Regions from separate parts of the Blautia difficilis genome, predicted to be linked through region 2. Evidence: riboswitches for the same ligand, from Rfam matches in the RefSeq annotation. Region 2 holds a riboswitch; the other holds the start of a gene.
What was found. Region 2 has a riboswitch for glycine ahead of H8Z82_RS04925 (alanine/glycine:cation symporter family protein). Riboswitches for the same ligand answer to the same signal wherever they lie in the genome.
Positions count from the first base shown of each region.

Region 1: it holds a riboswitch for glycine, as region 2 does, so the genes downstream of both, gcvT (glycine cleavage system aminomethyltransferase GcvT) here and H8Z82_RS04925 (alanine/glycine:cation symporter family protein) in region 2, are expected to answer to the same signal.

Region 1 is NZ_JACOQG010000004.1:113,117-116,544, forward strand. It holds gene H8Z82_RS04355 (NAD(P)/FAD-dependent oxidoreductase) at 1-68, opposite strand, end outside; gene glpK (glycerol kinase GlpK) at 90-1,586, opposite strand; glycine riboswitch at 1,826-1,903, shown strand; gene gcvT (glycine cleavage system aminomethyltransferase GcvT) at 2,050-3,144, shown strand; gene gcvH (glycine cleavage system protein GcvH) at 3,173-3,428, shown strand, end outside.
Region 2 is NZ_JACOQG010000005.1:66,084-69,511, reverse strand. It holds gene H8Z82_RS04925 (alanine/glycine:cation symporter family protein) at 1-1,128, opposite strand, end outside; glycine riboswitch at 1,265-1,396, opposite strand; gene H8Z82_RS04920 (acyl-CoA dehydratase activase) at 1,782-3,428, opposite strand, start outside.

The DNA.
Region 1 (3,428 bases), on a different contig from region 2:
TATCGTGATAGCTCTCTTGCTGTTGCCGCACCTGAAACTCCGGCTCCGATAATTATTACATCATACATTCCCAGATCACTCCTTAATCACTAATCCTCTTTTGCCCATCCATAAGCGTATTTGACAGCCTTGTTCCAGCCCTTGATACGTTTTTCTCTTTCTTCATCAGAAATCTTCGGCTCAAACGTTTGATCAATTGCCCAGTTTTTAACAACATCTTCTTTACTTGTCCAGTATCCCACTGCCAGACCTGCAAGATAAGCAGCACCCATTGCTGTTGTCTCCACACATTGAGGACGGTTAACCGGTGCATTGATAATATCAGACTGTGTCTGCATCAGGAAATCATTTGCGCTTGCTCCTCCATCAACCTTAAGTGCTGCCAGATCAATCCCTGAGTCTGCTTTCATTGCTTCCAGTACATCATTTACCTGATAAGCAAGAGATTCCAGGGTTGCACGGATAATATGATATTTGTTAACTCCACGTGTGATTCCTACAATAGTTCCTCTTGCATACTGATCCCAGTGCGGTGCGCCAAGTCCGGTAAATGCAGGTACCACATAACATCCGTTTGTATCTTTTACTTTCTTTGCCATGTATTCTGAATCTGCTGCGGACTCAATAATACGAAGTTCATCTCTCAGCCACTGGATCGCAGCACCTGCTACAAAGATGGAGCCTTCCAGCGCATAATTTACTTTTCCGTCCAGTCCCCACGCAATGGTTGTTACCAGACCATTTTTTGAAAAGATTGGTTTCTCACCGGTATTCATAAGAAGAAAACAGCCTGTTCCATATGTATTTTTTGCTTCTCCTGCATTGAAACAGGTCTGTCCGAATAAAGCAGCCTGCTGATCTCCGGCAGCACCTGCAATTGGGATAGGTCCGCCAAGGTAAGATATATCTGCCTCTCCGTATACACAGCTTGAAGGTTTTGGTTCAGGCAGCATACATTTGGGGATATCCAGCTCTGCAAGGATCTCCTCATCCCATTCCAGTGTGTTGATGTTGAACAGCATCGTGCGGGAAGCATTAGAATAATCTGTTACATGAACTGCACCTTTTGTCAGTTTCCAGATCAGCCAGGTCTCAACTGTACCAAATAGTAATTCCCCTCTCTGCGCCCGTTCTCTCGCACCCGGCACATTGTCCAGGAGCCATTTTACCTTTGTTCCTGAGAAGTAGGCATCAATAACAAGACCTGTTTTTTCTCTGAATTTATCAATGAGTCCTTTTTCCTTCAGGCTGTCACAATATTCAGAAGTTCTGCGGCACTGCCACACGATGGCATGATAAATTGGTTCGCCAGTCTCTTTATCCCATACAATCGTAGTTTCTCTCTGATTCGTAATACCGATTGCTGCAATATCTTCAGCGGTTGCCCCGATCATATTCATTGCTTCAACAGCTACACCAAGCATACTTGCCCAAATCTCATCAGCATCATGTTCAACCCATCCTGGTTTTGGAAAATACTGTGTGAATTCCCTCTGTGCAACGCTGCACAATTCTCCCTTTTCATTAAACAGGATGCATCTGTTACTTGTTGTTCCTGCATCCAGAGCCATTACATATTTAGCCATTCTTTTTCCTCCCTTTCATGGTCTCCTTTATAATGATTGTATTATATAAGATAATTTCTAACAAATCCAGAATAACGCACATGTCAAAATTTATTCTTTTTTATAACATTATACTATTAATTTTGTCCAATATAAAGAAAATATGTTTCAAATTTTTAGTAATTTTTTAATAAAAGTCTATATTTTCTGTTGACGTTTTTGGTATTTTATGTTAGCATGAAGGCAATTCAAGATATCGAATGACGAAACTGGGAGAGACGCAAAATGCGCGCCGAAGGGGATGAAGAACTCTCAGGCAAATGGACCAGTTTCCGACGAACCTCTGGAAAGCAACATAAAGTTGCACCGAAGAAGCAACCGATCACAAAATTTCGGGTAATCTTTCAGGTTAAGATGACAGAGCGCAGAACAAGTATTTATTTGTTCTGCGCTTTTTTATGTATATGATAAGGAGGAATCACCTATGGAAAAAACAACACCGCTCTATGCCACCCATCAGGCACACGGAGGCAAGATTGTTCCTTTTGCAGGATATCTTCTTCCCGTCCAGTACCAGACTGGCGTGATTGCCGAACATATGGCAGTCCGGGAAGCCTGTGGTCTCTTTGATGTATCCCATATGGGAGAAATTCTTTGCGAAGGCCCCGGAGCATTGAAGCTGCTCAACCATCTGCTGACCAATGATTTCACAAATATGTATGACGGTCAGGCAAGATACAGCCTCATGTGCTATGAAAACGGCTGCTGCGTAGATGACCTGATCGTTTATAAGGTCCGGGATGAGCATTATTTTATCGTAGTGAACGCAGCCAACAGGGATAAAGATTTTGCATGGATGAAAACCCATGAGCAGGATGTGGAAGGAGCCACACTCACAGACATTTCCGATTCTGTTGCCCAGATTGCCGTACAAGGACCAAAAGCCCATGAGATCCTGGCAAAACTTCTTCCGGAAGACGAATTCCCGGTAAAATACTACAGCGCCTGTTTTGATCGCACTATCGGTGGTATGCACTGCATAGTCTCCAAAACCGGCTATACCGGATCTGCAGGATATGAACTTTATCTTGATGCCAAAGATGCAGCCAACATGTGGGAGCTTCTGCTGGAAACAGGAAAAGACGAAGGTCTGATCTGCTGTGGACTGGGAGCCAGAGACACACTTCGACTGGAAGCCGGCATGCCTCTGTATGGACATGAAATGGATGAGACAGTCACACCTCTGGAAAGCGGACTTGGCTTCTGCGTGAAATTTTCCAAAGAAGAGTTTATTGGAAAAGAAGCTCTGGAATCAAGCGAACCCACACGTATACGCGTAGGGCTGAAAATCACCGGACGCGGCATTGTAAGAGAACACATGCCAGTCTTCTCCGGCGATACCCAGGTGGGCATGACTACTTCCGGCACCCACGCACCTTACCTTGGATATCCTATTGCCATGGCACTGGTAGACAAAACATATGCCGCAGTCGGCACCAGACTTACCGCGGACGTACGCGGCCGGAAAGTAGAGATGGAAGTTGTCTCTCTTCCCTTCTATTCAAAAACCAAAAAATAATTTCAAATAAAATTACGGAGGATCTATTATGAATTATCCAGAAACATTACGTTATTCCAAATCACATGAATGGGTTAAAAACGAAGGAGAAATCACTGTGATCGGTCTTACCGACTTCGCGCAGAGTGAGCTTGGCGACCTGGTATTTGTTAATCTGCCGGAAGTTGATGATACGGTTACTGCCGGAGAAGCACTTGGCGATGTAGAATCTGTCAAAGCTGTATCAGACATTTTCTCCCCTGTATCCGGAACTGTCTGCGAGATCAATGAAGAGCTTCTGGACC
Region 2 (3,428 bases):
GATCATTAATACAAATGCTGAAATCTGTCCAGGGATCGGAAGTCCGTGCTGGAATGCATAAGTAGTTACCTGAACACCTTCCAGACCTTCTACCTGCCATGCACCTGTCAGTACGATGGAAAGACCTGTCATTGTACAGATCACGATCGTATCAATAAATGTACCAGTCATACTTACAAGGCCCTGACGTACAGGCTCTTTTGTCTGAGCTGCTGCTGCTGCAATAGGTGCGCTACCAAGACCTGCTTCGTTTGAGAAGATACCACGAGCCACACCTTTCTGCATGGATACGATCATTGTTCCTACCACACCGCCTGTCACTGCTGACGGATTAAAGGCTCCCTTCACAACTGTAACGATTGCTGCCGGAATCTCTGTAATGTTTAAAAGAATCAGCGCAACACTGAAGATCAGATAAATCACCGCCATAAACGGTACAATAATCTGGCTGACTGTTGCAATTCGTTTCAGACCTCCGATGAGGATTGCTGCAACACAGGCTGCAAGAATCAGGGAAGAAATTACAACTGCCCAGGAATACTCTCCAAGGAACGGAATATTTACGCAGTTTGATTTGTTCGGATCAAAGAAGTTCTGAACTGCACTGGAAATACCATTTACCTGGCTGAATGTACCGATTCCGAAAAGACCTACACATACACCAAAGAATGCAAAGATCTTTGCAAGCCATTTCCATTTTGTTCCCATTCCTTTCTCAATATAATAGAAAGGACCGCCAAGGCTGTGACCGTCTTCTGCTACCACACGGTATTTTACTGCAAGAAGACCTTCGGAGAATTTTGTTGCCATTCCGAAGAATGCTGCAAGAATCATCCAGAATAAAGCTCCGGGACCACCGGCGCAGACAGCAGTTGCAACACCGACGATATTGCCGGTTCCGATTGTAGCGCTCAGTGCTGTACATAAAGCTGCGAAGCTGGAAATCTCACCATCGCCTTCTTCTTCGTTTTTAAACATCCATTTTAATGCAAGGGGGAGTCTTCGTATCTGAAGAAGTCCGAGTCTGGCAGTTAACAGGATACCACCTGCCATGATCAGGACCATAAGGGGCACGCCCCAGACCAGATCGTCTACTGTTGTCAAAAAAGAATTGATCGCTTCCCACATAATAATAAATCTCCTTTTTCTTTTAAAAAGTGTAATATATTGTACAGCTGGGAAACAAAGTAATAACAGACCGTTTCAAAAATCAGAAGTTCAGAAAATACTGTTCATATATTTAAAATGAATCAGCAGGGATGATAAAGCATCCTCTGTCCTTTTGCCTGAGAGATTCAAAACACGGATCAGATAACCAGTTGTGGGAAGTTATCCACATTCCATGTTATTTGCACCTTCGGCCCCCGATCTAACGGGTGTCTCCAGAGAAACGATCCATTTGCAGTTTTTCCCTGCATCCAGGGAACCTGAGAGTTTTACTCCTTCGGCGGGTATAGCCTTTTGTGTGGCTTCCTCTTTCCTGCAAACTTCACCTCGTTAATTTGCTGTTACTGTGGTATACTATAGCTCTTAAATTTGAACTCGTCAATAGAAAATTAAACTTTTATAAAAAAAGTATAAAAATTCGTTACTGTTCACACGTCACTATCCCGCGAGGTGTTTTGGCATGAAAATGCCAAAATCCCGAGACATACCGCGCGAATTTATGCGAATAGCATAAATTCTGTGCATCGCGAAGCGTGTTACTGAGAACGGAGTGAACAGTAACAAAAATTCCAGAGATTTCCACCTTGTAAAATCCCTGGATATTTAAATAATTTTTATACATCAGCCATATCAGCCGCAAACAGTGCTGCGCCAAGTGCACCGCATAGCTGTGCCTTGTCACTGATCACCAGCTTTGTTCCAAGCTTCTCTTCCAGTGTCTTTACCAGGCCCTTATTCTTAGAAACACCACCGGTCATCATATATTTCTCCTCACCGCCCACACGTCTGGTAAGAGCTGCGGTTTTTACAGCAACCGCCTTATTCAGACCATGGACAATGTCATCTGTTGCTTTGTTCTGGGCGATCAGGGAAACAACTTCTGATTCTGCAAATACTGTACACATACTGGAAATTGTAATATCTTCTTTGAATTCCAGCCCACATTCGCTCATCTGATCCAGATTCATTTCCATGGTACGTGCCATCATTTCCAGAAATCGTCCGGTTCCTGCCGCACATTTGTCATTCATAACAAAGTTTGCAACTGCACCGTTCTCATCCAGTCGGATCACCTTGCTGTCCTGTCCGCCAATATCAATAACAGTACGGACTTCCGGATTCAGGAAATGCGCACCTCTTGCATGACAGGTGATCTCTGTGATACTCTTATCACCATTTTTAATAGCTGTACGTCCGTATCCGGTAGTAACCAGCGCATCAATATCTTCTCTCTGCAATCCGGCCTCCTTCAATGCTTCTGCCAGGGCACGGTCTGCTCCGATGGCAGCCCCTGCTCCTGTAGGCAGGATAATACTGGTTACAATCTCATGATTTTTATTTAAAATCACCACATCTGTACTGGTAGAACCACTGTCAATCCCTGCGAAATAGCCTTTTCCCATTTTTCTCTCTCCTTTTGTGTCGACCTCTATGGTCTGCTCCAGTGTTTCAGGCTGAATACTCTCTGCAAAAGCTTCCAGCCTGGTAAGAAGCTGACCACTGCTCTGAATAGTATAATCTGATTCAATCTTTAAAAGAGGTACATCTGTATGGTTCTTAATCTCAGCATATTCGAAGCTGTAAAAATCACAGAACTTCACTGTATGATAAATAATTCCTGCAACAGACGGATCATTATAAAGCTTCTTACGGCCTGTGGGGTCCATCATACGCATACATGGAATCTGCCCCAGGATCTCACATGCATACCAGTCCATCAGTTCATCAAAAGAAGCACCCTCCGGTGGAAGTATATTTCCCACAGAGCGGTTATGCACACAGGTATCATTCTCTACGGGAAGGGGCATAGCTTTACTGGTCATTTCAAACAGCTCCTGCCCCATTCTGGCCCCAAGCACTGCAATATGAGGCTTTGTGACTTTCTCCTGTGCATGGAAAGCAGCCCGGAATTTTCCGGCATCAAACTCTGTGCCTTTGTACTGTGCATAAGCCTTGGCCAGCCCTTTTAACTGTACAGCCATACGCTCTCTGCTACAAGTACTGTCACAGTGAAGCACATCCAGGATATAAAGGAAATCCAGTTTACCGCTTTCCAGCAAAATGTCATACACACTTCGGATGGTATCACAGCAGCTCACCAGAACAAGTTCCTTAATTTTTCCCTCCATGACCCCTTCCAGAAGTGTTTTCCCAAAACCACAGATATTGGGATGTGAAACCTGATCAGCCAGGTCAAAGCCATCCGGCATATGGTTAAAGTTCTCACATTCCCCGCCAAGAGATTCCAGAAGCTCAATTGG